4 regions of the Micromonospora sp. NPDC049679 genome follow, and region 1 is predicted to be linked to each of the others. Evidence: riboswitches for the same ligand, from Rfam matches in the RefSeq annotation. Region 1 holds a riboswitch; each other region holds the start of a gene.
The links. A riboswitch is a leader RNA that binds a small molecule or an ion and turns the genes downstream of it on or off. The one in region 1 is predicted to bind cyclic di-AMP.

Region 1 (7,200 bases):
ACGACCTTCTCGCGTTCTCCCGCATCGGCCGCCTCACGACCGGCTTCACCGAGGTCGATCTCAACGCAGTGATGCGGGAGATCGAGGGGCAGACCGACGCGGCCCGGCAGTACGCCGACGGCGAGCTGACCTGGTCGGAGCTGCCGGTGGTGCTCGGCGAGGAGCCACTGCTCGCCAACCTGATCGCGAATCTGGTCAGCAACTCGCTGAAGTTCCGTCGCCCCGACGTGCCGCCGCGGGTGCACGTCTCCGCCCGTCGCGTCGGCGACGAGTGGGAGATCACCTGCCGGGACAACGGCATCGGGATCGAGCCCGAGTTCGCCGACAAGATCTTCGTGATTTTCCAGCGGTTGCACGCGAAGGACGCCTACCCCGGCACCGGGATCGGGCTGGCGATCGCCAAGAAGATCGTTGAGTACCACAACGGGCAGATCTGGATTGATCCGGATGCGACGGAGGGGACGGCGATCAGCTTTACCCTCCCGGTGCTGCCCGAGCAGCGAGGGACCGCCGAGGTCCCGGAGCCGCGCAACGAAGAGAACGGCCGGGAGTCGTCCGCCGCCGCGGCCGACCAGGCTGAGGAGACGGTGGCGTGAAGGAGATGCGGGCATGACAGCACCGGTCGACGGGCAGAGTCCGATCGAGGTTCTTCTGGTCGAGGACGACCCCGGCGACGTGCTGATGACGCAGGAGGCGTTCGAGGAGCACAAGGTCCGCAACCGGCTGAGCGTGGTGTCCGACGGCGCGGAGGCGCTGGCCTACCTGCGCCGTGAGGGGAAGTACGCGGACGTGGTCCTGCCGGACCTCATCCTCCTCGACCTCAACCTGCCGCGCCGCGACGGGCGAGAGGTGCTCGCCGAGATAAAGAAGGACGAGAAGCTCGGCAGGATCCCGGTCGTGGTGCTCACCACCTCTCAGGCCGACGAGGACATCCTGCGCAGCTACCAGCTCCATGCCAACGCCTACGTGACCAAGCCGGTCGACTTCGAGCGGTTCATCGCGGTGATCCGTCAGATCGACGAGTTCTTCGTCAGCGTGGTGAAGCTGCCGCCGCGCGGCTGACCGCATGATCGACGAGGTCGCCGCACTGGTCCGGGAAGCCGCCGCCACGGCGGTGCTGCCGATGTACCGCCGGCTGGCCGAGACGGACGTGCGTGAGAAGGCCCCCGGCGACCTGGTCACCGTCGCCGACCGGCGGGCGGAGGAGTTTCTCACCGCCGGGCTGCGACGGCTGCTCCCCGGCTCCGTCGTGGTCGGGGAGGAGGGGGTCGGCGCCGACCCGACCCGACTCGACCTGCTCCGCGGTACGGGCGACGTCTGGGTTGTCGATCCGCTCGACGGCACCGCGAACTTCGCCGCCGGCCACCCCCCGTTCGTGGTGATGGTGGCGCTGCTGCGCGCCGGCGCGCCGGTGGCGAGCTGGATCTACGACCCGATCGCCGAGAGCCTGGCGGTCGCCGAGCGCGGGGCGGGGGCGTACCTCGACGGGCGTCGGATCGTGGCGGCGGCGGAGCAGCCCGCGCGGAGCGTGCTGCGCGGCCCCGCGATGATCCGGTTTCTGCCGACGCGGTTGCGGGCCGGAGCGGAGGCGGGTAGCGCCGAGCTGGGCGAGGTGCTCACGGGTCAGCACTGCGCGGGGCGCGAATACCTCGACATCATCGCCGGTCGCCAGCACTTCGCCCTCTTCTGGCGCACCCTGCCGTGGGACCACGCGCCGGGGGCGCTGCTGGTGCGGGAGGCGGGCGGCGCGGCCCGCCGTTTCGACGGCGGCCCCTACGATCCGGTGGACGATCGGTCCGGGCTGCTGGTGGCGGCGACCGAGGAGATCTGGCAGACGGTCAGCGAGACGTTGCTTCCCGACCGGTGAGGTTCGCCCGGCGTGGTCGGGTCACGGCGTTGTCGGCGGGTCCTGCGGCCGCCGGCCGCGTCATGTGCTATTGCGGGGCCCTGCGGTGACTCGACAGGGCGGGCGGGTCGGGTAAGCTGACCGCCGGTCTTCGCCAGGCGGTGCCCCCAGGCGCCGGTGAGGGCCGCCGCCGAAATCGTCCACGGGCGATCCGGGGAAGCATCTCCGTGGGGTGAATCCGCGCCAGCGGTAGGGAGCGCCACGTCCCGAACCCGTCAGCTGACTCGGTAGGCGGCCGACGGAAGGAACAGCTTTGGTCGGCAAGACGAGCTCTCCCCGGCGCCGGGCCCTGGCACCGATCGCGGCGCTGTTCACCGCCGTGGCGCTCCTCGTCGCGGCGCCCGTCACCGCCGGTGCGGCGCCCAAGCCCGCCCCCAACGAGGGCGGCAGCCAGAGTCTGCGCGCCGCGCTCGAAGCGGCGGCCAAGGGGCACATCGAGGCCAAGGCCAAGCTGGACAACTCCAAGAAGCGTCAGCTCGAGCTCAGGCTGGAGCTGGAGAAGGTGGAGCAGCGTCTGGTGACAGTCACCGCCGAGATGGGTGTGGTGGCCGACAAGTCGTACCGGGTCGGCCGGCTCTCCGCCGTCTCCATGCTGCTCAACAGCGCCTCGCCGGACGCGTTCCTCGAGCGGGCCGCCGGCCTGGACACGATGGCCCAGCGCCAGAACCAGCAGATGCGCCTGCTCACGGAGACGCGCGAGCAGGTCACCCGGGCCAAGGCCGCGATCGACAACGAGGTCAAGGAGCAGCAGAAACAGGTCACGATCATCGCGCGGAAGAAGCAGGACGCGGAGCGGGCACTGGCCGCCGTCGGTGGCGCCGCGGCCGGGGGGTTCGTCAGCGCCAACTCACCGCTCGCCAAGCCGGCGCCGAGAAACCCCGACGGATCGTGGCCGAGCGAGTCCTGCACCATCGACGATCCGACCACCTCCGGTTGCCTCACCCCACGCACCCTGCACGCGTTGCGCCAGGCCCAGGCCGCCGGGTTCGACCACCATGTCTCCTGTTTCCGCTCGGGTGGCGGTGGTGAGCACCCCAAGGGCCGGGCCTGCGACTTCGCGGCGGCAGAGGACGGCTTCGAGGAAGTGGACGCCGCTGGCTCCGACCGCCAGTACGGCAACAACCTCGCCGCCTTCTACATCAAGAACGCCGGCCGGCTCGGGGTGCTCTACGTGATCTGGTACCGCCAGATCTGGATGCCGGGCACGGGATGGCGCTCGTACAGCGGCGGCGGTAGTCCGGCCGGCGACCACACGAACCACGTCCATCTGTCGATGGTGTAAACGCGGATCGCCGGCGTCGGGCTGCGTACCATCGCAGCGATGGAAACTCCACAAGCGGACGTCGTCGATGCCCGGCCGCTCCCCGACGGGCTGGCTGCGGCGCTGGTCTTCCTGGCCAGCGGCGCCGTCCTGGTGCTGGAGGTCGTGGCGCTGCGCCTCGTCGGCCCGTACGTCGGCGTCACGCTGCAGACCAGCAGCGCGGTGATCGGCGTCGCGCTCTCCGCCATCGCCTACGGCGCCTGGTTCGGCGGCTGGCTCGCCGACCGCCGCGATCCGCGGCCCCTGCTCGCCCCGGCGCTCGTGCTCGCCGGCATCGCCACGGCGCTCACCCTGCCGTTGGTCCGGTACGCGGGTGAGGTGCTGCGTGGCGGGGCGGCCGGCGGCATCCTGCTGCTCACCGCGCTCGCCGTCTTCGTGCCGGCCGCGCTGCTCTCCGCGGTCACCCCGCTCGTGGTCAAGCTGCAGCTCGGCGACCTGCGCCGCACCGGTCGGGTGGTCGGGCGGCTGTCGAGCATCGGCACGCTGGGGGCGATCACCGCGACGCTGGGGACGGGCTTCGTTCTCGTGGCGGCGCTGCCGAGCAGCGTGATCATGGTCGGCCTGGCCGTGCTGCTGGGGGTGTCCGGCATCGTGCTCGCCGCGTATCTGCGGCGGCGGGACCGGGGCGACGTGCCGGGTCCGGCGCGGACCCGCGTGGTCGTGGCGGTGCTGGGGCTCGTCGGCGCGAGTCTTTCCGCCGTGGCGCCCACGCCGTGCGACGTCGAGACCGCCTACCACTGCGCGACGGTCGCGGCGGATCCGCAGCGCCCCGGCGGACGGGTGCTGCTGCTCAACTCGGCCCGGCACTCGTACATCGACGTGAACGACCCGACCTATCTGGAGTTCGCCTACACGCAGTGGATCGGCGCGGTCGCCGATGTGATGGCTCCGCCCGGCCGGCGGCTCGACGCGGTGCACCTCGGTGGCGGCGGCTTCACCGTGCCCCGCTACCTGACCGCGACCCGTCCGGGCAGCGTGAACGAGGTCTATGAGATCGACGGTGAGCTGGTCGAGCTGGGCCGCCGTGAGCTGGGCGTACGGGAGGGTCCGACGCTGCGCGCGGTGGTCGGCGACGCCCGGATGCTGGTCGGTGCGCGTCCCGACGCCAGCGCGGATCTCGTGGTGGGGGACGCCTTCGGTCACCTCGTGGTGCCCTGGCACCTCGCCACCCGGGAGATGATCGCGGAGACCCGGCGGATCACCCGTCCGCAGGGCATCTACGTGCAGAATGTGATCGACTATCCGCCGCTGCGGTTCATCCGTGCCGAGCTCGCCACCGTGACGGCGGAGTTCGCACACGTCGCGCTCGTGGCGCCGCCGGCCGCGCTGGCCGGCCGGACCGGCGCGAACTTCCTCATCGTCGCCGGTGAGGCGCCGCTTCCCCTCGGCGCGCTCCGCGCCCGGCTGGCCCGGTTCGACGACCCGGTCTCCGTTCTGTCCGGTGCCGAGCTGGCCGATTTCGTCGGCGCGGCGTCGCCGCTCACCGACGACCACGCGCCGGTCGATCAACTCCTCGCCCGGCCCTAGCGGGCAGCGAGTCCTTCTCCGGCTGCCGCTGACCGATTTCGCCGGGTGAGGTGTAGCTCCGCGAAGATCGGGCATTTGCTCGGCATGGGTGGGGTGGACAAGTACGGCGCTGAGCTGCTCAGCGAGCGGTACCGGCTGGTGGAGCGGCTCGGCATGGGCGGCATGTCGGTCGTCTGGCGTGGCTACGACGAGGTGTTGGGTCGGCAGGTGGCCGTGAAGGTGCTGGCGCCGCAGCTCGCCACCGACCGTGTCTTTCGGCACCGGCTGCGGGTGGAGGCGCAGGCCGCCGCGCGACTCTGCCATCCACACATCACGAACGTGTACGACTACGGCGAGACGGTCGCGAACGGCGCCACCGTGCCGTACGTGGTGATGGAGCTCGTCGACGGCGTGTCGCTGGCGACGCGGCTGGCGCGCGGCGGGGTGCTCCCGTGGCGGGACGCCGTCGCGGCCTGTGCCGAGGTCGCCTCCGCGCTGGCGGCCGCGCACAGCCGGGGAGTGGTGCACCGCGACGTGACCCCGGGAAACGTCATGCTCACCAGCGGCGGCGCGAAGGTTGTCGATTTCGGCATCTCCGCGCTGGTCGGCGAGAGCGACGTGGGCCCGGACGGAAATCTGCTCGGCACGCCCGCCTATCTCGCGCCGGAGCGGCTCAACGGCGGCCAGGTGTCGCCGGCCACCGATGTCTACGCGGTCGGGCTCCTGCTCTACCGCGCGATGACCGGACGGCTGCCGTGGCAGGCGTCCTCCGTCACCCAGATCCTCCGCGCCCACCTGCACGCCGACCCGGCCCCGATGCCGCCGGTCGCAGGGCTCCCCGACGAGGTGGCGGAGCTCTGCCGGCGGTGTCTGGCGAAGAACCCGGCGGACCGTCCGAGCAGCCGGGAGGTCGCCCGGACGCTGGCCATCGCCGCCGGGACCGCTGTCCCCCTGCCGGACATGGCGGTGCCCGCGCCGGGGAGTCCGGCCGTCGAGCCGGGGCTGTCGGCGGTCGGCACGACGATCCTGCCCTGGTCGGCCGCGACCGGCGCGTTGCCGCTCTCCCTGCGGCGGCGTCGGCGCCACTCGTGGCGCCCCACCTGGGTACGGCGGCGCGTGCAGGCGGTCAGCGTCGGCGTCGGACTGATACTGGTCACCGGGGTGCTCTGGACGGGCGCCAGCCGCAACGCGGCGACGGCCGACGCCGAGCGGGTGGCCGCGCCGGCGACCGGCATGATGGCCGCCGTGCAGCCGTCGGTCCCGTGCCGGGTCCGGTACGCGTTGAACAAGGACTCGGGCAGCGGCTTCGAGGCCGCCGTGACGGTGACGAACAGTGGGCAGTCACCGATGACCGATTGGGAACTCGGCTTCGCCTTCCCCGCCGATCAGACGGTTACCGGAGGTGATTCGGTGCGCTGGGAACAGCGCGACGCTCAGGTGAGGCTCCGCCCGGCGGGTGGTGGGCCGCTCGCGCCCGGCGCGTCGGCGACGCTCGGGTTCGCCGGCGCCTACCGGGGGAGCAATCCGCTTCCGCTGGAGTTCGATCTGGACGGAAAGGTGTGCGCCGTCGAGGTTTCCGGGGTGGCGGGATCCGTCCCGTCGAGCGGGGGCGTCGCTGCGGGCGGCCAGACCGCGACCAACCCGGCGGCGAAGCCGGCAACCAACCCGGCCGTGAACACCGCCGGAAACCCCGGGTCGGGCAACTCGGCGAAGAAGTCCCCCAAGAAGGGGAAGCAGAAGAACGACGGTGGGGACCGGCGCGGCCGCGACGACGACTGACGAAAAGTCAGGTGGCCGCCGCGAAGCGCTGAACCTGCTCGGTGGTGCCGGCCACGATCAGCACGCCGTCGGCCGGCACGACGGTCTCCGGGCGGGCGTACGTGAAGTCCTCGCCGGGCCGCTTCACGCCGACCACGGTGACCCCGTACCTGGCCCGGAGTGCCGCGTCGGACAGGGACCGGCCGACGGTGTCACGCGGGGCGCGGGTCTTCGCGATGGCGAAGTCGTCGTCGAACTCGATGAAGTCGAGCATCCGGCTGGTGATGAGGTGGGCCACCCGGTCGCCCATCGCCGCCTCCGGATAGATCACGTGGTCGGCGCCGACCCTGGCGAGGATCTTCCCGTGCTTGACGGAGATGGCCTTGGCCCAGATCTCCGTGACGCCGATCTCGGCGAGCGTGAGCACGGTCATCACACTGGCCTCGATATCCGTGCCGATCCCGACGACCGCGCGGGAGAACTCCTGCACCCCGAGTTGGCACAGCGCCTCGCTGTCGGTGGAGTCGGCCTGCGCGACGTGTGTCAGCCGGTCCGCCCAGGCCTGCACGATCTTCGCGTTCTCGTCGATGCCGAGCACCTCGTGTCCGAGTCGGACCAGCGAGTCGGCGACCTGACTGCCGAACCTGCCCAGCCCGATCACGACCACGTTGTCGTCGCTGGGACCTCTGCCGTTGTCAGCCAACGATGG
Region 2 (7,200 bases), on a different contig from region 1:
CGAGCAGCGGGAGTTCCTCGACTCCTTCTGGGACACCTCGGATGTGCTGGTCGAGGGCGACCCGGAGGTGCAGCAGGCGGTCCGGTTCGGCCTCTTCCACGTGCTCCAGGCGGGCGCCCGCGCGGAGTTGCGGCCGATCGCGGCCAAGGGCCTGACCGGCCCGGGATACGACGGCCACAACTTCTGGGACACGGAGATGTTCGTGTTGCCGGTGCTGACGTACACCCAGCCGGCGGCCGTGGCGCAGACGCTGCGCTGGCGGCACTCGACGCTGGACCTGGCGCGGGAGCGTGCCCGCACTCTCGGGCTGAGCGGCGCGGCGTTCCCCTGGCGGACCATCCGCGGCCAGGAGTGCTCCGCGTACTGGCCGGCCGGCACCGCCGGCTTCCATCTCGCCGCCGACATCGCCGACGCCGTCCTCCGCTACATCGAGGTGACCTCGGACGTCGAGTTCGAGCGGGAGGTGGGGCTGGAGTTGCTGGTGGAGACGGCACGGCTCTGGCGCTCGCTGGGACACCATGACCGCAACGGCCTGTTCCACATCGACGGGATCACCGGTCCGGACGAGTACACGGCGGTGGTGGACGACAACATCTACACCAACCTGATGGCGCAGCGGAATCTGCTGGGCGCGGCCGCTGCCGCGATCCGGCATCCTGATCGCGCCTTCGCGCTCGGTGTCGACGACGAGGAGACAGCGGCCTGGCGGGACGCCGCTACGTCGATGCACGTCCCGTACGACGAGGAACTCGGGGTGCACCCGCAGTCGGAGGGGTTCACCCGGCACCAGGAGTGGGACTTCGCGGCGACACCGCAGGACCACTACCCACTGCTGCTGCACTACCCGTACTTCGATCTCTACCGCAAGCAGGTGGTGAAGCAGGCCGACCTGGTGCTGGCGATGCATGTGCGCGGCGACGCGTTCACGCACGAGCAGAAGGTGCGCAACTTCGCCTACTACGAGCGACGTACCGTCCGCGATTCGTCTCTCTCGGCCTGCACCCAGTCGGTCCTCGCCGCTGAGGTCGGTGACCTGGAACTCGCCCACGACTATCTGGGGGAGGCGGCGCTGATGGACCTGCACGACATCAACCGCAACACCCGCGACGGCATCCACGTGGCGTCGCTGGCCGGCGCGTGGATCGCGCTCGTCGCCGGACTGGGCGGGATGCGCGACCACGGCGGCAAGCTGTCCTTCGCGCCCCGGTTACCGAGCCGGGTCACCCGGTTGGGGTTCTCGCTCATCTGGCACGGGATGCGCTTGCGCGTGGACGTGGAGCCGCATGAGGTCACCTATTCGCTCCGCGACGGAGATCCCGACGCGACGATCGACCTGCAGCACCATGGCGAGGAGTTGACCGTCACGATCGACGGGCCCATCATCCGGCCGGTGCCGGCCGCGGAGCCGGCCGGCCCTCCGCTCCAGCAGCCACCCGGCCGGGCGCCCGCGCGGCGCGCCGCCAAGTCGGACTGAGGACGTCCGGGCGCTCTACAGCAGAGACAGGTGGACGTGGTTGGTGTGGGCGCTGGAAGGGTCACTGCCGGCGAGGGTGTACGCACTCCAGCCGGTGGCCGGGAACCAGACCTGCCGGTACCAGATCACATAGAGGATGCCCAGCTTGTCCGCGTTGCGGACCAGGAACGCGGCGAGATTGTTGCCGTACAACTTGGCGCTGCCCGTCGCGTCGCCGCCGAAGCCGCTCGCCTGCATGGAGAAGTCGCAGGCCCGACCCTTCGGATGCTCGAAGATGTCACCCGTGCGGAAGCAGCCGACGAACCGGGTGAAGCCGGCCCGCTTGGCCTCTTTGAGCGCGTGCAGCGTCCGCGGCGTGATGCAGCCGGAGGTGGTCGGGTCGTCCTGACTGCAGGACTGGGGAGGCCAGGAGCCGTCGCTGTTGCGCGGCGCCTGCCGCGCGACCGGTGAGGTGGCGCTGACGAAGCCCCCGGTCACCTCTCCACCGACCAGCTGGAGCGCCCGTTCGGCCTCTTTCTTCTGCTTGGCCATGACGGTGAGCTGCTTCTGCTGCTCGGCTGCCTCGGCGTCGATCGCCGCCTTGGCGCGTTCCGCCTGCACGCGGTTGTTGTTGAGCTCCTCGAGCTTCTGGTTGTCGCGCATGGCCATCATGTCGAGGCCCTCGGCGCGACTGATGAAGTCGTCGGGGTTGGCGCTGTTGAGCAGCATCATCATCGGGCCGATCCGACCCGTGCGGTAGGCGGTGGTCGCGACGTGCCCGACCTCCGGCAGGAGCGCGTCGATCCGCTCCTGCGACTTCTGCAGCTCCAGCGAGAGCTGCAACTGCCGCTTCCGCGAGTTGGCCACCGCGTTCTTCGCCTCGACGAATCCGCGACCGGTCGACTCGAGGACATCGCGGAGCAGGGGGGTGCTCCCCTCGTTGCCGGGCGTGCTGGGTGCGGCGGCGGCCGCGCCCGGGGTGATCGCGACCCCGGAGAGCAGGACCACGACCGCGAGCAGCGCTGCGGCCAGTGAGCCCCGCCGACGTACAAATGCCGTCATCTACGTTCCTCCCATCGGCCGCCTGCCGAGTTAGCTGACGGGTTCGGGACGGAACGATCCCTACCGCGAGTAGCGGATTCACCCCACGTGCGGTGGTTCCCCGGCTCGCCCCCAGGGGACGATTAGGCGGCGGTCACCGCCGGCGCCGAGGGGGCGCCGCCGGGCGGAGACCGCGCGCCAGCTTACCGGATCGAGATCAGCCATCAAGCCCGAACCGGGTCGCGCGATGGGCCGGAATGTGTTATGTGGCAACGACTTTGCGTTACGTAGCGTGATTACTGGGCTGGTGGAGTGCCGTTTGTGCGCGGTCGCGCGGGGTCCGACGGGATGAACTACGACGAATTTATGAATACCGCGGCGAAGAGCCCGTGCCCCATCCTCCGCTCAGTTGAGGAGGGTCCCTCCGACCATTCTGGAAACCCTGCCGGAACGGCTGACCGCAGACGAACCGCGGGCCCACCCGGCGTCGACGCCCGCGGCACGGCTGCGACACGTTCGGTCACCCCGCCAACGGCGGCACGTCGTCCACCCCGAGATCCATCCGGATGCGCAGGTGGTGCACGCGGTGACGCCACCGGTGCTGTTCGAAGGCGGTGTCCACCGAGATCTCGGCGACGAGCACGGGTGGCACCTGGTGGTAGGGGAGCGGCTCGGGATGGGGCAGTTGCCCGGACCAGGCGGCCGGGAGCGGTTGCGGCCACGGGTGCCCGGTGGTCTGTGCCGCGCCGGGCAGCAGCAACGGGATCAGTTCGCGCCGCTGCGCGGCCCTCAGTGGGTGGCTGCGCCCTGTGTAACGCAGCCGGCCCTGGGCGTCGTACCGCCCCAGCAGCAGCGTCTCCGGCTGGCCGAGCTGTCCCGTGACACCACCGATGATCGCCTCCGTCGTGGTCCGGTGCCGGTATTTCAGCCACCCGCGCCGTCCGGGTAGGTAGCGGCCGGACGCGCCCTTGGCGACCACCCCTTCCACCCCCGCCGCGTGCCATCCGCGCAACCATTCGGCGGCCTCTTCCCGGTCGGTCGTCTGGGGACAGAGCACCAACTCGGGCGGCGGGTCGGTGAGAAGCTCGGTCAGGGCCCTGCGCCGTTCGGCCAGCGGCCGGTTCAGCAGGGGAGCGCCGTCGGAGCCCTGCAACAGGTCGAAGACGACCAGGTGGGCGGGGTGCTGTCGGGCGAGGCGCCCCACCGTGCTGCCCGCGCCGAGCCGGCGCTGCAGGAGCCCGAAGTCGGTCCGGTCGCCCGCCCAGATGATCAGCTCGCCGTCGAGCACGACGCCCGGCGGCATCGCCGTGCGTACGACCCGGACGATGTCGGGGAAGTAGCCGTGCAGGGGCCGCCCGGCGCGGGACTGGACGAAGATCTGCTCGGGCTGGCGGAACACCACCGCCCTGAATCCGTCGAACTTGGGTTCGAAGACGCAGCCGGCGCCCCGGGGCAGCGCGTCGACGGGCTTCGCGAGCATCGGTTCGATCGGTGGTCGCAACATCGGCGGGGCGCGGTGGCGGGCGGCCGCGCGGGTGTGATCAGCCGGGCCCGGTGCCGTCAGCGTGCCTGATCGACCCCGTCATCGTCGTGTCCCTGCCATGGCGACCCCCTGACCGATCATGAGCCGCTGGCGGGTGAAGGCGCAGCGGAACGCCGCAATCGGCGCGCCCGCGGCACGGGAGGGAGCGGCTGAAGATGTCTTCACCCGGGCGCGAGGCGTTGTCGTGTGGCAACGGTCACCGCGTAGTGAAGATCCGGGAGGGAGGGGTACGTCTCACTTCGGTCCTCCGGATGCCGATGACCCCATCGTGACCGATCTACGAGTGGGAGTCGGCACCAGCGAACACCGCGACGCCGTCGAGGCCGGCCGGAGCGCCGCCGAGCAGGCCGTACGCGGGCTCGGTGGTGAGCCGCCGGCGCTGGTGCTGATGTACGCGACCGCCTGCTACGACCTGCCGGCGTTGCTGGCTGCCGTCCGCGCGGTGACGGGTGACGCGCCGCTGGCCGGCGCCAGCAGCAGTGGCCAGTTCTCCACCGGGCGCCTCATCGAGCCAGGTCGGGGCGTCTCCGTGCTGGCGCTCAGCGCCGGCCCGTACCGCTTCGGGGCGGCGTCGGTCACCGGGATGCGCGCGGACGCGTTTTCCGCGGGCCGCGACGTGAGCCGCGGCGCGATGGCCGCGGCCGGTCCAACCCGAGGTCCGCACAGCGCTCTGCTGGTTTTCTCCGATGGCCTCGCCGGCGACCCGCAGGGGCTGCTCAACGGGATCTACCAGGTGACCGGCGCGGCCGTGCCGGTGGTGGGCGGCGCCGCGGCCGCGGACCGCGAGTTGACCGAGACCCTGGTCTTCCACGACGACCGGGTGTTCGGCGACGGCGCGGTCGCCGTCTGGATCGACGCGCCGCGCCCGCTGCGGGTGGTGTCCGGTCACGGTTGGCAGTCGCATGGCATGCCGCTGCTGGTGACGAACGTGGACGGTCCGGTCGTGCACGAGATCGCCGGCCGCCCGGCGCTCGAGGTCTACCAGGAGAACTTCCGGTACGAGGATCCGATGCAGGAGCTGCCGACCCCGCGCTCGCAGGGATACCACTCGGCGCACGCGTTCGGACTGATCGAGCCCGATGGCACCCAGCTCATCCGTGGCGCCTTCGTCGACGACGACGGGCTCATCCGTACGTTCACGCCGCTGCCGCCGTTCAGCGCGGTCCAGATCATGTCCGCCGACCAGGACGACCTGCTCGACGTCTGCGGGCCCGTGGTGGCCGACGCGCTCGCCGTCGAGGACCCCCGGGTGATGCTCACCTTCAGCTGCGCGGCGCGGATGGACATCCTGCGTGACCGCGCGCCGGAGGAGGCGACCCGGCTGCAGGCCGCGGCCGGACCGGTGCCCACCTTCGGTTTCTACACGTACGGCGAGTTCGCGCGGAGCACCGGCGTGTCCGGCTACCACAACGCGACTCTCACCGCACTCGCTCTGTGAGGTGGCGTGAATGAGTAGCGCACGTGACGCGATCGGTGACGCCGAGCAGGTGGAGGAGCTGAAATTGCAGCTCTCCGCCGCGATCGGGGCGGTCAGCGAAGCCTACCGGCACAACGCCCGGATGGTGCGGGTGCTCACCGTGCTCGGTCAACCCTCGACGCCGGAGCAGCTCGTCGAGCAGACGTTGATCGTGCTCTCCCAGGTCTTCTCCGCCGACGTCGTCGGGATGGGACGGGCGGCCGCCGGTCGGCTCATGGTGACCAGTTGCTGTGGGCTGCCCGAGAACGACCCGGTGTTCCAGACGGGTTGGCCGCTCACCGGCGGTGCGGCCGAGGCGCTGCTGGAGGGCAAGGCCGTCACGCACGCCGGCGCGGAGCTGATCGGGGCGGACATTCCGACCCGGCTCGCGGAGTTGGACGTGCGGTCCGGCGTGTGGGTGCCGGTCTCGAGCGGGCCGGACGCCGGCGACCAGCTTCTGTTCCTGTTCCGGCGGACGGGGGAGTCGTTCCCGCCGACCGAGCTTCAGGTGCTCTCGTCCGTCGCGGCCCGGCTCCGGCTCGCCGTGGAAGCCCGGGAACGCGGCGTGGGGGTCGAGCGGCTGGCGCAGTCCGGGCACCGGCTCAGCCGCTACCTGGAGCTGCCGGCACTCTTCACCGAGACCGCCACGCTTCTGCCGCAGCTGATCAACGCGGACGGTGTGCAGATCGTGACCATCGACGGCGATCTGGCCGAGCCGCGGGTCGCGGACGCGGCGGACGGACTGGCCCGGTGGCCCGCGTCTGCGGCGCAGCTCCCGGGCTGGTTCGCGGCCGTACGGGGGGAGGCGTACCGGGGGGACTCGCCGTTCGATCCCGAACGGGTTGTGCTCTGCGTGCCCGTGATGCGCGACGGCGCTCCGGTGGCGTTGCTGTACGCCTTCCGCGACGCGCGGCGTCCGTTCCTCACCGATGCGGTGGAGACGGCGACCATCTTCGCCAACTACTTCGGCGCCGCGATGAGCAACGCCGGGCTCTACCGGGCGCTGCGCAGCAGCGAGGAGTCGCTGCGTCTGATCACCGACTCGATCAGCGATCTGATCGCGGTGGCCGATGCCGGCGGGCGGTTCGTCTACGCCTCGCCGTCGTACGGTCGGGAACTTGCCCACCAGCCCGACGGGCTGCTCGGCACGGCCCTTTCCGAACTGGTGCACCCCGCCGACCGCGACCGGGTGTACCTCGCCCTGGCCGATGCCGCCCGGTCGCCGAAGGTGGAATACCGGCTCCGGACGGGACACGGCAACTGGCTCTGGGTGGAGACTGCCCTGCGGCCGGCGCCGTCCGACCACAGCACGGTGGTGCTCTCCTCCCGTGTGATCGAGGGTCGCAAGCAGTTGGAGGACGAGCTCCGGCGGCGCGCCACACACGATCCGCTGACCGGGCTGGCCAACCGCGCGCTGGTCAAGCAGCGGCTCGATGAGGCGCTGGCCGGGCCGGGCGGTCATCCGGTCGGGCTGCTCTTCTGCGACCTTGACAAGTTCAAGGAGGTCAACGACCGGCTCGGGCACGACGCCGGTGACGACCTGCTGCTCCAGGTGGCCGACCGGCTGCGTGGCTGCCTGCGCCCCGACGACCTGCTCGCCCGGTTCGGCGGCGACGAGTTCGTGGTGGTGCTGGAGCGGGTCCGGGATCTGGGCGACGTGAAGGACGTGGGACGGCGGATCGTCCGCGCGCTGGAGGAGTCGATCCT
Region 3 (7,200 bases), on a different contig from region 1:
GGCCAGCCAGCCGGCACCGATCTGGGCGTACCGCAGTCCGGCGCCGCGCAACTCCGCCGCCCCGCTCGCCGGTATGTCTGAGCGCGCCGCGCCCAACCCCTCCGACACCGTCGTGAACCGGTAGCCCTGCTTCATGAGTACGGGCAGCAGTTGGTCGAGGGCCGCGACCGTCTGCGATCGATCGCCCCCGCCGTCGTGCATCAGCACGGTTGCTCCGTCGCCCCGGCGCGGCGGGCTGGCGGCGGACACGATGGCCTCCACCCCGGGGCGACGCCAGTCCACCGTGTCGAGGTCGGTGAGCACGGCGATGTGCCCGGTGCCGGCCGCGTCGTGCAGCGCCGTCAGGTCGGCGGCGGTGAGCGCCCCCGGGGTGGACGAGAACGGTGGCCGGAACAACCTCTCCTGCCGGCCGGTCGCCCCCACGATCGCGTTGCGGGTCAACGCGAGTTCCACGTCGCGCGCCCAGCCCGGCAGTACGGCGACATCTGCGTGGGTGAACGTGTGGGAGCCGATCTCGTGGCCCTCGGCGAGCATCCGCCGAACAAGCTCCGGATGCTCGTTCACGCGCGACCCCACGACGAAGAAGGTGGCGTGCGCGCCGTGCCGACGCAGCACGTCGAGGACCCGGGGCGTCCATCGCGGGTCAGGGCCGTCGTCGAACGTCAGCGCGATCGCGCCGGCCGGCATCGACCTGCTGACCCGTGACGCGCCGTCGAAGCGGAGTACTGACCCGCCCGTGGTCACATCCGCCGACGCCGGCGGAAGGTCTGTTGCCGAACGACCGGAGCCCCCGGTCACGCCGGAGGCGTAGCCGTTGAAGGACAGCGCCGCCAACAACACCACGAGGCCGAGAAGGAGGAGCAGCCAGTGGGCCCGGGGATCCCGGCGTGCGACGTGAAGTCCCAACGCCTAGCTCCGCTTTCCTGTTGATTTGCTGGGTTTGGCGCGCGGAGTGCTGCGGTGCTCGTCGCCGAGGCCGGGTCTGTCAGTGGCGCGCGGCGGCCGGTTGGCCGGCACGGTCGGAGGCCTGGTGACCGTCGGCGCCGTCCTGGCGGCGGGCCCGGCCGTTCGGACCGTGGCCGGGTCGCGGAGCGGGGTGGGGGAGGGCACGCGTCGCTCCGCGACCTGACCCTGTTGGGGGCGGTTACCCGCCTCCGGCCACCCGGGGATCGGTAGCGGCGCGTCGGTGACGAGCCCGGCCAGAAGGAGGCCGAGCCATGCCATCAGGCTTGCGGCCATGCCCGTGCCGGCGAGCACGGCGAGACGACGGCGGCGGCCGGTCTTGTCGACGAAGACAGGATTCGTCCGTCCCGTCGGTCCGAGGCCACGACGGCGGCCGGTGCGGTCGACGAGGATCGGGGTCGTCCTGCCCGCCGCCGATGTCACCGTCTCCTGCGCTTCATCCCGCGTCTGCACCATCTTGCCTTTTCTCTCCGTGCGGTTATCGATCCCGCTGGTCCATTCGTCCCGCGGCGTCGGCATCAGACTCTGGCGAAATCTCACGGGGGACCCGGCAAATGGGCGACAGGTGCCCCGTCTGCGCGAGCGCTGCACCAGGCTAGGAGATGGTGGTGGTGCGCTCAAGGCAACGGGGCCGGCAGAAAATGGGACTTATCTCAGCCCGTTATGGCGGCGGGTTGATGTAACGGAATGCGCGGCGGTGGCGCTGGGTGCGGGCGAAATCGCCGGATCGGCTACACCGAGGCGATTCGAGCATTCTAGGACGGCCGCTGTCGATGTGCAGCCCGGACGTGACGCTTCTGTTCCGATGCCGTCAATATCCGTTACCGGGACGCGCTGACCATGCGAGGCGCCTGGCGTGAGGTCCACAATGCGCAGACCCGCCGCGCCGGGCGGTGATCCCGTGGGAGCGAACGGCACAGTCAAGATCGATGGAGCCGCCTTCGACGACGGTATCGACAACGAGCCGCACGTGACCTGCGACTTCCACGTCGACTTCTTCAACTTCGATCAGAACGAGCGCGCGAACATCCCGACGCGGCGCCCACAAGTCCGTCCAAGCCCTCGAAGCCGACATCCGCGCCTGGATCGCCGACTGGAACGAACACCCGCGCCCGTTCCTATGGACCAAGACGGCCGAAGAGATCCTCGAATCCCTCGCCCGATATCTACGGCGAATTTCTGGCGCACGACACTAGCGCAGGCGCGGCGACGCGGTGGCCCATGACGTGAAGGCGGTGTCGAGGGCGTCGACGAGGCGGGTGAACGTGGCGTCGACGGACTGCGGCAGGCCGAACCCGCCAGCGGTTTCCAGGGTGACGAAGCCGTGCAGGGCGGCCCGCAGCGACCGGATCGCGTCGACGGCATCAGCACCGGCGATCCCGTACGCGCGGAGAACTGCCGCGGCGACGCCGACAACGGCCTCACTGGCGGCGATGTGCTCGCCGTCGTCCGCTGAGGGAGCCCGCACGCTCGCGGCGTAGCGGCCGGGGCAGCGTTTGGCGTAGCTGCGGTAGGCGGCTGCGATGGCATGGAGTGCATCGCGGCCGGCGCGTCCCACCCCCGCCGCCGACATCGCCGCCGCCAGTTCCCGCACTCCCAGCAGCGCCAGGTCGCGCTGCAGCCCGTCGAGCCCGCGCACGTGCTTGTACAGCCCGGGCAACGACACGCCGAGCCTTTGTGCGACGGCGGCGAGCGTCAACCGGTCGAGCCCGACCTCGTCCGCGACAGCGGCGGCTTCGGCAACGACGCGTTGGGGAGTCAGACCGGCACGGGGCATCGGGGGACTCCTTCAGCGGCGGGCGCGGGCCAGGGAGAGTCCTGTCCCGGTCACCCACACGAGCAGCAGCGGGAGCGCGACGTACGCCACGGGCGTCAGCGCCGTGCTGACCAGGAGGTAGCCGACGCCGGCGCCGGTCAGCGCCACCGCGAGCACCGCGCCGACGTAGCCTAGCCAGCCGGGCAGGACCCGGGTGCGACGGGCCACGGCGACACCGGCGGCCGCCATCACCGCGAGCGCGAACATCTTTACGCCGTCGATCCGGTTGACCAGGTCGAACAGCAGGCCGGCCGCTCCGGTGCGGCCGGTGGGAACCGCCCACGCGGCGAGCGCCTGCCCGAGCGCGAACTGCGCCAGCGACAGCGCCGCCGCGCCGAGGCCTCCGGCGGCGGCCACTCGACCCCACCGTTGGGCGCGATTGCGGGCAGCGACGTCGGCCAGGGCCAGCGCGACCACTGCCAGGGCGAGTGCGGCCACGCCGTGCACCAGCAGTGACTGGGTCATCGCCATGCCTCGATGCCCCGCGTACGCGGCGGTCACGTCGGCGGCGGAAGCCGTCACGCCCACATCGGATGACCACACCGCCAGACCGGCTGTCCAGGCCACGCTGTAACCGGCTGCCGCCGTGGCGACCACCCCGGTCGCGCTCCGATAGCCGGCCGACGGACCGTATCCGGCGTGTGTGGTCATGGCTTCCCCCGACATCTTCTAGTTAATGACATTAACTAGAAGGCTAGGCTACGTAACCAGATTGGTCAAGACGTGCCGGGGAGACCACGAAGGGCCAGCTCGATGAGCTGGCCCTTCGTCGATCTGACGAGTATTACCGCCGGTGCCGGGTGCCATGGCTGGCACCGGTTCGGGGCTTAAGCGGAGTAGCCGCGCGAGGCCATCCAGCTGGCCATGTCGATCGTGCTCATCCAGTAGGTGGCCGGACCGACGCCGGACGGATCGGCGACCTGCACCTGCCGTCCCTCATCGCTGTAGCCGACGATGGTGACGTAGTGGCCACCCGGGAAGCTGCGCCAGAATCCGGCGTTGTCCGTCGCGCCGCCGGCGATGTTGGCGACGACCGCGCGACCGTCGCTGAGCGCGTTGACGACGTCAGCCTGCAGCCGGTCCATCTCGGCCGGGGTCGCGCCCGGGCCCGGGATCGACTGCGTCCGGTAGGCGTCCTTGCCGATCACCTTGTTCATCACCCGGGTGATGTCCTCGGCGGAGTTGGTGCCGTTGACCGTGGTGCCCAGCTGCTGAGCCAGCTCATCCTGGCTCAGCGTGACGCCGTTGGAGGTCAGGGCGATGCGGGTCGCGGCAGGGCCGCAGTAGTAGAAGTTGGGCTGGTACTCGAAGTCGTACTTGCCGATCTTCTCCGACGGCGGCTTCGGCGCGGCCGCCTTCTTCTCGGCGTCCCCCCGGTGGTTACCGGTGGTGAACGCCATGTCCACGACGGCGGGGTTGGCGGCGGTGTGCGCCGTGGACGGTGCCGTGGTGAGGGTCAGCAGGCTGCCGCTGGTCGCGGCTACCGCGAGAACGGCGGCGGAAACCATGGCGGCCGGGTGAACGCGGCGGGGTGCGGCGTGGCGGAACAGCGTGCGGATACGTCGGATTTCCACTGAAGGCTCCATTGCTGTACCGACTCGTGGTCGGCGTCCCAATCAATAACGGTGAACGGTCAGCCAGGCCGACGGTTGACGCGATGACGTCGAGCGGGAAAGAGCCACGGCGCGGTGCGCGTGCGCGCGCTGGACGAACCCGCAGGCTCCCGTCGTCGGATCCCCATCGGGCCAGACGTGCGGAGCGTTACGGATGAGCGTCGTGGTCTCGTTCGTGACCCGAGCGACGAAATGGCTACTCCACTGCGACAGCGTCTGCTGCTGTGGTGCGCGCTGAAAAGGACGCGCTCATGCGTCGCCGCAAGCGGCGGCGGCATGTCGTGAACAGTGGCGCCGGAAACAAGGTCCGGCTTCGTGAACCCGCGTCAGGGCGTCGGCGTGGCTAGTGATCGAGCGTCACGAGCCCGCTGCGTACGAGGCGTTCCGCGGGGGAAAGCGCGCTGCGGCGGGGGGATTGGGGGGATGTGCCACGGCACATTCGGCGCTGCACTTCTATGTGTCTCCTTCCGATACCGCCTACCGGGTTAGCTGACGGATTCGGGCGGGAAAGAACGCCCTACCACAGGCCAAGGCCCGCGGATTCACCCCAGAGTTGCGATGGGTCCCCGGCTCGTGCAAGCACGACTAAGCGGGTCCGATCCGGGGTCATCTTGTGATGAGCAACGACCGGGTCGGACGAGCCGACACTACTGGTCCCGCTCCTCGGCTGCCCAGCCCTTCCCGACCTGCTGCGATGTACCACACTCGCGTTCGACGCAGGGCCGCCCGGGGCGTCCGGAACCGCACACCGGCGCCCGATCGTGACGGACGGTGGGTGCGAAACCGGAGTGGGCATTGCGGTGATCGCGCATTGCTGCGGCCGGCTGATTTCGCGTAGACGATTGCTACCCGTATTTCAGCCGTCAATAGCGGTGGGTCCTGTTACGGGGTCGGCGACCGGCTGCCGCGCTCTATCGCTTCGAGCACACGTTTGAGCGTTTGCAGATCGTTTTCGACAAGTGCTGCGGCCGCTTCGAACTCGTGATCCGCCATATCCGGCGTCTGGAAGAACGTGAAGATGACCTCGGAGCCGCTGCCGTTGGGGACGACGCGCACGGCGTTGACGACCGTGATTCCCGGCGCGGCGGTGACTCGATGATCAGCGACCCCGAAGGGGTTCGGCGCCACGAAGTCGATCTCCACCGGATCATCGACCGTCTCGACAACCCACTTTCCATCTGACGGCCGCACCGCCCGCGCGAACCCCGGCGCCCACTGGGGCAGATTGCGCGGTTCACGGATGAACTCGTAGGTGCTCTGCGGAGCGCGAGCGATCGAGACGGTCACTGTGCGCGATGGCATGACGGACACGGACGCAGTATCGCAGGCCGTAACGGTCGCCCGGAGCGGGACGCGGCCGCAAATTGACGACGGGTCTGAAGTCCCGCGCATGCCGGCGGGAGCGCTGAGGATCCACAGAGGTGTCCGTCATCGTCGATGTGGGTACTGGTGGCGTGCCATGCCACGTTCACCGTGCGCCCCAGGAGGTTCAGCGATGGTCGAGGTTCTCGCGTCGCCCACAGTAGACATCGGTGGAGCTGTCACCGACATGTGGCGCAGCGTTCTGCTCTTTCTCCCGAAAGCGATCGCGTTCCTCGCGATCCTGCTGGTCGGCTGGCTTCTTGCCCGAGCCCTGTACGCGGTCGTGGACAAGCTGCTGGAGCGCGTCGGCTTCGATCGGGCGGTGGAGCGTGGCGGCATCAAGGCCGTGCTCGCCCGGAGCAAGTACGACGCCTCGGACATCGTCGCGAAGCTCGTGTACTACGCGATCCTGCTCTTCGCTCTGCAACTGGCGTTCGGCATCTGGGGACCCAACCCGGTCAGCGACCTGATCGAAGCCGTGGTGGCCTGGCTACCACGAGCGTTCGTCGCGATCCTGATCGTCGTGGTGGCCTCGGCGATCGCCAGGGCCGTCAAGGACATCATCGCCACCGCCCTCGGCGGTCTGTCCTACGGGCGGCTGCTGGCGAACGTCGCCTCGGTGTTCATCCTCGGTCTCGGCGTGATCGCCGCGCTCAACCAGGTCGGTATCGCCACGACGGTGACCACTCCGGTGTTGATCGCCGTGCTGGCCACCGTGGGTGGCATCCTGATCGTGGGGGTCGGCGGCGGGCTGGTGCGGCCGATGCAGGCCCGCTGGGAGGTGTGGCTGGAGCGGGCGGCGGCGGAGTCGTCGCGGGTCGCCGAGCACGCCAAGGCGTACGCCGACGAGCAGCGGGCCAACCAGCAGACGTGGGTGCCGAGTCAGCACGTGCCGACGGAGCCGCAGTCGTCGGCGTACCCGCAGGGGCAACCCTCGGCCCAGCCCGACGTGGCCGACCCGGAAGCCACCCAGGTGCTGCGTCCCTCGACCGTCGCGCAGTCGCGGCAGGTGGGCGACCAGCCCGCCCAGCAGGCGTACGCGGATCCGCAATCGCCGGCGGACGCGCCGGGACAGCCGCCGACCGAGCCCGACACGGCGGATCCGGAAGCCACCCAGGTCCTGCGTCCGTCGAACACTCCGCAGACTCCGCGCGTGGGCGACCAGCCCTGACCGGCGACCCCGTCATTCGTCCCGCACCCCGTCCATCAGGGTGCGGGACGAAACCGTGCTGGTGGTGGCGGCTATTCCAGCGGGGGCAGGTTCTCTGGCGGCAGCTCCGGCCCGAGATCGGGGGCGGTCTCGGTCGACACGATCCGCCGTGGTGGCCACTTGACACCCCGCGGCGGCCAGGTTTGCCGCGTCCGCTCCAGGAACCACCTCGGTGGCTCGTACAGCGGCAGTTGGTAGTTGTCGGGGAGCATGCTCTTCCACCTGATTTTCGCGGT
Region 4 (7,200 bases), on a different contig from region 1:
TGGGGCACCCCGCATATCGGCCGGCACTCGGTTGGGTGCAGGCACACAGCAGCTTCGCCTACGCCTGGACGGTGGCCGGAGACCGTCGCAGTGCCGCCCCGCACTTCGCCGCCCTCGGCAACCGCGTCACGTCCTTTCCGTGGAACTATTACCCTGGATCGGGCCGAGGGACGTACAAGGCTCGCCAGCTTTCCGCGCTGATGACAGGTGCCGCGGCTTCGACGACGACCGCTACGACCTAATGCTGTCCGCCTCCGGGAGCGGCGCCGCCAAGAGACGCGGGAGGCCGTCACTCGGTCGAGGTGGGCAGTCGTCGGGACAGTTCGCGGCGCAGGACGTCACGGCTGGGAGCCATCCTGTGCAGCGGAGATGACCAGCTAGTACGGTCGACGCGGTGAGGACCACGACAACGGCACCATGCGGCAGCGCGAGCGTCGGTCCTGTCGACGAGCACAGCACGTACGGGAGCCAGCGCGGCGCGCTCACGTAGCCGTGGCGGCTGACGCAACCAGGAGCAGCCGGCTCGCCGTGAGCTGAGGTCACGTGGCATGAGGAGATTGCCGGAACCAGGTGGGGAGCTGGTCGCGGTCCCGGCAGGTGGAGGCAGTACGTGATCCGCGTTCGGGGCCGGTTGCGGTCATGGGTGAACGGTCGCGGTTGCTGCTGATGCGTCGCCATGGTGGGCCGGAGCATTGGCGTGCGCCGGCCCACCTCGATCGTGCGGGGTGCGCGTTACGGGATCGGGTACTCGGCGACGTAGACCGGCACGCCGACCCGGGTCGTGTCGGCCGGCTCACCCACGCCGTTGACCACGTGGTCGATCGTGCCGGCGCTGAGGTTCACGGTCATGATGTGGTGCAGCGTGACGCCCGGCGTCACGGGGACCTCGAAGCCGTTCCCCGTGTGGATCGACGGGTTGTTCTGGTTGAAGACGTACACGCCGCCGCCGTAGAGGGTGTGGTGCTTCACCCGCTCGTCGACCTTGTAGCCGGCCCAGCCCTTGGTCTTGCCGTTCATCCACTCGGCCTGCGTCGGCGGGTCGTACGGCAGTTCGTTCTGGTACAGGACCGTCGTGCCGTGCTCACCGTTCCAGACCGTGTTGTACCGCTGGAAGTGCTCGACGAACAGGCCGGTCGCCGTCACGTGGTCGCCGTTGATGACGGCGCCGTAGCGACCGGTGTTGGTGTTCCAGCGATCGGTGTCGCCATTGACGCCACGGGTGAAGCCCTCGACGCCGTGGTCGCCGCGCCAGACCCAGGTGTGGTCGATGAGCACGTGGTCGCTGTTGACCTCGAGAGCGATGTTCGTCTTGCCGATGTGGGGGCCGCCGACGCGGAAGTACACATCGGACAGGGTCGTCGGGTTGTCCGGGGTGCTGACGTTGCGGCCGTGCCTGTTGCCCACGCGCAGGAGGACCGGCGACTCCTTGAGGCCGGCGTCGATCGTCACCCCGGCCACGACCACGCCGGGGACCCCGGTGACGTCCAGCGGGATGGAGCCGTTCACGGCGGTAAGGGTGGCGTGCCCCAGGCCGAGGACGACCGTGTCGGGGCGCCGGACCTCGATGCTGCGCGCGATGTCGTACACGCCGGGCGTGAGCAGCAGGTGCTTGCCGCGCGCGAGCTGGGCGTTGATGACGTGCACCGAGTCGGACGGCTTGGCGACGAAGAAGTCGTGGATGGGGATGGTCCGGCCCGGCGTCAGGCCGTCGCCCCAGGAGACGCCGCTGCTGTTGCGCTGTGCGGTGGGCACCCGGACGTTGTACCTGCCCTTCGCGTCGACGAACAGGTACGGCTTCTCCCGGCTCAGAGGGTTGGTGTCGAGCGTCGTGTACGGCGGGGTCGGGAAGCCGGCGTCGTCGGGAGCGCCGACGACGCCCGCGAAGACCTGGTTCCACACGCCGTTCGACCAGCCGTCGATCTCGCTGTTGCGGGTCAGCCACTGTTGCTGGGAGCCGTTGGTGATGGAGGGCAGCCGCGAGTCGGCGATGAAGCCACCGCTGGCGTACTGCGGGCCCGCGGTGCAGTAGTCCATGAGCGACAGACCGCCGCCGGTGATGTCGACGCGGCGCATCGACACCGCCTGGGACACGGCCCAGAAGTTCGCCGTCGATCGGCAGCCGTCCTGGCCGGCGGCGTTGATGTTGATCGACAGGTTGGACAGGGTGCGCCAGAAGTTGACGAGCGCGAGGCAGTTGCTCGTGCCGCCATCGGTGAGGCAGCGGTTGTAGACCTCGACCTTGCCGTTGATGGTGACGTCGGTGGGGGAGGCGCCCAGACCGGCGATCTCGGTGTAGTAGCCGGCCTTGATCTGCAGCGGCTGGTCCGCGGTGCCGTAGGTGCCCGGCTTGAACAAGTAGGCGTACCGCTCGGTGCCCATTTCGTTGTTGACCTGCTTGGTGTGCGTCGCGTCGAGCGTCGCCTGGATCTCGCTGACCGGCATGCTCGGGTCGAAGATGGTGACGTTGGGCCCGAACTCCGGCGTGCCGTGCCGCGGGGGACCGGCGGTGGCGGCCGTGCCCGTCGCGGTGACGGCGGTCGTCAGCACCAGACCGAGCATGAGCGCCCGGCCGAGTCGCCCTCGTACGCCAGGGGACTGGGTGGTCATACGGTTCGTCCTCTCCGCTGGCCGGGACGTGCTCCGGACGCAGCGACCGTTGTAGGGAGGTGCTTCGACGGACGCACGGGGGCGCTCGTGCGCGGGTCACTCACGGCCGTCATCGACCTGCCCTTTCGGACGGTGGATGGAGACCAGCGGTGAGAGCGCTCTCTCGCCCGCCGCACTTGTATCACGCGGTGTAGGAAGGGGTTCAGATGTTTCTACCGTGCAAATCAGCCGCACGCCATGGCCGTGGAGCTTGATTTTTGGTGGTGTCAGGGCGAGCGCGGCCGGCGACCTGCTCCGCCGGCCGCGGGTTGTGGCGCAGCAGCGTCTGGACCAGGTTTCCGCTGCGCCGTACCTGCAGCTCCGGCCCATAGTCCTATTCGAGCGCCGCGACGCCCTCGGCCGCGTCTCCCTCGATCACCATCGGATCCGGTCGGCGGTCGCGTTCCGTTCCCGGAGGATATCGAGAAGCGTCCGAACTGGTCCTCCGATGTGTCCCTGCGCGCTGAAGTCACGGCCGGTCCTCAGATCGGACGACACCGAGCAGCCCTCACGGACAGGGACGCCGGATAAGGCGCGGGTCCTCGTGGCTGCGGTCGGCTTCTGTCAAGCGGCAAGAATGGGTTTCGCGGCGCTGAAAAGCAATTGGCGAACGCCAACGTGTCAGCTTCATAATGGATTATGGGCCATGGCTGAACGCGTGAGTCGTCGCGGTTCGGGCCGGCGCGGGTCGAGGTAGCCGCCTGTCGACTGTGATCGATGTAGACCGACGTCCCCGTCCATCCATGAATGAAGATCATCCCTGGTGGGATGCCTGCCGACGCGGGGTGTCGCCACGACCGTCGTTCACGGACTCCCTCGCACCGGCTGCGGCGTTCGGTCCGTACCGCGCAGTTCACGACTTCTCGTGCATTCCTGCGCCGAATATCCGTGCCACCGATCGCACCCGCAGATGGGGGGCTTTGCGGCGTCGGGGCAGGACCAGTAATGTCGGCTCGTCCGACCCGGTCGTTGGTCATCAAAGGATGACGCCGGATCGGGCCCGCTTAGTCGTGCTCGCACGAGCCGGGGACCCATTGCAATTGGGGTGAATCCGCGGGCCTTTGGCCTGTGGTAGGGCGATCCTCCCGCCCGAATCCGTCAGCTAACCCGGTACGCGGTATCGGAAGGAGACACATAACAGTGCAGCGCCGTCGAATGTGCCGTGGCACATCCCCCCAGTCCCCCCGCAGCGCGCTTCCCTCCTGGGCCGCCTCTTCCGCAGCGGGTTCGTGACGCTGGATCACTAGCCACGCCAACGGTTCGACGTTCGGCTGCGTGTTTCCCGGCATCCCGCTGAGTAAACCCGCCCCCCATTTCCGATGGGGCTGAGCGCCCTCCGCGTCGTGATCGCACCACCGACGCGGGGTCGACCGCTGACCTCTGGCTCACATCTCGCCGTTATTGGGACGCCGACTTCGAATCGGCACAGCAATGGAGCTTTGAGTGACCCCTCGACGTACCCGCAAGCAGTTCCGGCACGCCATCTCCCGCCGTGCTTTCCCGGTCGCCGCGTTGTCGGCCGCCCTTCTCGCCGCCGCCGCTACCGGCACCCTCCTGCTGAACGAGCCCGACCCCTCGTCCTCCGCGCACGATGCGTCGACCACGGCGGTCGTCGACATGGCGCTGGGCGGCGACTCCGGGCGTGGCGGCGACCGCGCCGACCGCGCGGCCCGTCCGCAGGCCGCCTCGCCGGCGCCCGCCGCGCCGAAGCCCCCGTCGCAGCGGGTGCTCGGCTACGACTTCCAGGAACAGCCCAACTTCTACTACTGCGGTCCGGCCGCCACCCGGAACGCCCTGACGGCACGTGGCTTCAAGCTGAGCCAGGACGAGGTGGCGAACAAGCTGGGGACCACGACCAGCGGCACCAACTCCGCCAACGACACCACCCGCGTGCTGAACAGCGTGATCGGCAGCGACGTCTACAAGACGCACGAGATCCCCGGTCCGGCGACCCCCGCGCAGATGGATCAGCTGCAGGCGGACGTCGTGCGCGCGGTCAGCGACGGGTACGCCGTCGTCGCCAACATCGACGGCAGCACGACGGACACGGACGGCGCCTGGCGCTCCTACCCGGGTGGCCACTACGTGACGATCGTCGGCTACAGCGACGACGGTCGGACCGTGAAGGTCGCCGATCCCGCGGGTATCGGTGGTGACGGCACCTACTGGGTGACCACGATCAACATGGCCAACTGGATGGCCGGGCACGGCTACTCCGCCTGAGCCCCCGACCGGGTGCCGGCGCTCTGCGCCGGCACCCGATCCGCACCTCGTTCGGCCGTGCAGGGCCAGCTCGTCGAGCTGGCCCTGCAGCGCATCCAGCTCCGCTTCGCGCTCGGCTTGATCTCGCTCCGCGCGGGCACGGGCGTCTCCTCCGGCGTCGGTGTGGCCGATTCGTCACCGCGTGCCGCCTGGCAGATGGAGATACCACCGCGCGCGCATCGCACACCGTCGCGCGCGTCGCCGGTTGACCAGCCGCTCGACCACCGTCTCGTGCGGTAGCAACCGACGTGCGGCGCGGTACGCCGAGCAGCGCGACATGAGCAGGATTTCCCGCGTCGGCTCCCCGAACTCATCATCGAGGAGACATGCAGGGTTGATGAGCTCATAATCGGCGACACCCCAGCGGCGTGGTCCGGTCCGGGGCGGCAGCGGTCGTCCGCTACGAGCCACGGGGAAGAGGCAGCTCGGCATGCGAACGCTTCTGATAGACAACTACGACTCGTTCACATACAACCTTTACCAACTCCTCGGCGAGGTCAACGGGGAGCCCCCGGTCGTGCTGCGCAACGACACCGACTGGGCGCAGGTGCCGATCGCGGAGTTCGACGCGGTCGTGATCTCTCCGGGGCCGGGTCGTCCCGAGCGTGTCCGCGACTTCGGCGTGAGCACCCGGGCGATCCGGGACAGCGGACTGCCGGTGCTCGGCGTCTGCCTCGGCCACCAGGGCATCTGTGACCTCCTCGGCGGGACCGTGGGGCCTGCCCCGGAGCCGGTGCACGGCCGGATCTCCGGCGTGCACCACACCGGTGTCGACATCTTCGCCGGGTTGCCCTCGCCGTTCTCGGTCGTTCGCTACCACTCGTTGGCCGTGACCGCGGTCCCGGACGAACTGGAGCCGATCGCCTGGAGCGAGGACGGAACCCTCATGGGCGTGCGGCACCGTACGCGACCGATCTGGGGCGTGCAGTTCCACCCCGAGTCGATCAGCAGCGAGTACGGCCGCGAGCTGCTCGCGAACTTCCGCGACCTGGCGATGGCGCAGCGCCCCCCGGGCGGCGCCGCCGCGGCCGGCAGCGCCGCGACCACCCCGGCTCGCCCGGCCGCTACCTCCGCCCGCCCGGCGGCGACCGGCGCCACCCGGTACCGGGTGCATGTGCGCGCGCTGCCGATCATGCCCGACCCGGAGACCGCGTACCGTGAACTCTTCGCGGATGCCGGCGTCAGCTTCTGGCTGGACAGCAGCGCCGTGATCGACGGGCTGTCGCGGTACTCCTTCATGGGCCACGGCGCGGGGCCGCTCGCCGAATACGTCACCTACCGCGCCGCCGAGCGCACCGTCACCGTGCGGCGCTCCGACGGCAACACCGAGCGGGTGGTGCAGCCGTTCTTCGAATACCTCGACGACCAGCTACGCGCGCGGGCGATGCCGACACCGCCGGGTGTGCCGTTCGACTTCAACCTGGGGTACGTCGGCTACCTCGGCTACGAACTGAAGGCGGAGACCGGCGGGGAGTTGGCCCACGAGGCGGACACCCCCGACGCGGCGCTGCTCTTCGTCGACCGCATGCTGGCGCTGGACCACGTCGAGCAGACCTGCTATCTCCTGGCGCTCAGCGCCGGCGACGACGACGTGGCCGCCATCGCCTGGCTCGACCGCACGGCGGTCCGGCTCCGGGCGACCCCGCCCGGCGACGACGCGGCCGCGGCGACGGCACTGCTCGCCGGCACCGTGATGACCGACGAGGCGGTAGGTCATCTCGTGGAGCCGCGGCACGACCGGGAGGGCTACCTCAAGCGCATCGACCAGTGCCTGGAGGAGATCCACCACGGCGAGTCGTACGAGGTGTGCCTCACCAACATGGTGACCGTGCGGACCGTGATCGATCCGCTGCGGACGTACACGCACCTGCGCAGGATCAGCCCCGTCCCGTACGCGGCGCTGCTGCGCTTCCCCGATCTGGCCGTGCTCAGCGCCTCTCCCGAACGATTCCTCTCGGTCGGCGTGGACCGGGTCGCCGAATCCAAGCCGATCAAGGGGACCCGGCCGCGGGGCGCGACGCCGGTCGAGGATGAGGCGCTCCGGCGTGATCTGCTCGGCAACGAGAAGGACCGGGCCGAGAACCTGATGATCGTCGACCTGATCCGCAACGACCTCAACATGGTTTCCGAAATCGGCTCCGTGCACGTTTCGCGGCTGTTCGACGTCGAGACGTACGCGCCGGTGCACCAGCTCGTCTCGACCGTCCGCGGCACGCTCCGCCCCGACCAGTCTGTCGTCGGGTGCGTCCGCGCCTCCTTTCCCGGTGGTTCGATGACCGGAGCTCCGAAGGT

Region 2: another riboswitch for cyclic di-AMP. It lies ahead of AB0J06_RS12135 (hypothetical protein); the one in region 1 lies ahead of AB0J06_RS13605 (hypothetical protein).
Region 3: another riboswitch for cyclic di-AMP. It lies ahead of AB0J06_RS10130 (C39 family peptidase); the one in region 1 lies ahead of AB0J06_RS13605 (hypothetical protein).
Region 4: another riboswitch for cyclic di-AMP. It lies ahead of AB0J06_RS17740 (C39 family peptidase); the one in region 1 lies ahead of AB0J06_RS13605 (hypothetical protein).

Annotation. Positions count from the first base shown of each region.
Region 1 is NZ_JBFANZ010000017.1:53,294-60,493, forward strand. It holds gene AB0J06_RS13590 (ATP-binding protein) at 1-596, shown strand, start outside; gene AB0J06_RS13595 (response regulator) at 610-1,062, shown strand; gene AB0J06_RS13600 (inositol monophosphatase family protein) at 1,067-1,867, shown strand; cyclic di-AMP (ydaO/yuaA leader) riboswitch at 2,025-2,156, shown strand; gene AB0J06_RS13605 (hypothetical protein) at 2,226-3,188, shown strand; gene AB0J06_RS13610 (fused MFS/spermidine synthase) at 3,228-4,754, shown strand; gene AB0J06_RS13615 (serine/threonine-protein kinase) at 4,839-6,512, shown strand; gene AB0J06_RS13620 (TrkA family potassium uptake protein) at 6,520-7,194, opposite strand; gene AB0J06_RS13625 (potassium transporter TrkG) at 7,187-7,200, opposite strand, start outside.
Region 2 is NZ_JBFANZ010000014.1:124,846-132,045, forward strand. It holds gene AB0J06_RS12130 (glycoside hydrolase family 65 protein) at 1-1,474, shown strand, start outside; gene AB0J06_RS12135 (hypothetical protein) at 1,490-2,515, opposite strand; cyclic di-AMP (ydaO/yuaA leader) riboswitch at 2,519-2,654, opposite strand; gene AB0J06_RS12140 (ATP-dependent DNA ligase) at 3,015-3,974, opposite strand; gene AB0J06_RS12145 (FIST N-terminal domain-containing protein) at 4,306-5,475, shown strand; gene AB0J06_RS12150 (EAL domain-containing protein) at 5,486-7,200, shown strand, end outside.
Region 3 is NZ_JBFANZ010000011.1:112,958-120,157, forward strand. It holds gene AB0J06_RS10110 (bifunctional polysaccharide deacetylase/glycosyltransferase family 2 protein) at 1-906, opposite strand, end outside; gene AB0J06_RS10115 (hypothetical protein) at 910-1,419, opposite strand; gene AB0J06_RS10120 (TetR-like C-terminal domain-containing protein) at 2,156-2,740, opposite strand; gene AB0J06_RS10125 (hypothetical protein) at 2,753-3,301, opposite strand; gene AB0J06_RS10130 (C39 family peptidase) at 3,607-4,353, opposite strand; cyclic di-AMP (ydaO/yuaA leader) riboswitch at 4,852-4,994, opposite strand; gene AB0J06_RS10135 (SRPBCC family protein) at 5,275-5,679, opposite strand; partial or broken gene AB0J06_RS10140 (hypothetical protein) at 5,888-6,544, shown strand; gene AB0J06_RS10145 (amidohydrolase) at 6,997-7,200, opposite strand, start outside.
Region 4 is NZ_JBFANZ010000025.1:54,284-61,483, reverse strand. It holds gene AB0J06_RS17745 (adenylyl cyclase) at 733-2,607, opposite strand; cyclic di-AMP (ydaO/yuaA leader) riboswitch at 3,638-3,778, shown strand; gene AB0J06_RS17740 (C39 family peptidase) at 4,090-4,869, shown strand; gene AB0J06_RS17735 (hypothetical protein) at 4,927-5,148, shown strand; gene pabB (aminodeoxychorismate synthase component I) at 5,339-7,200, shown strand, end outside.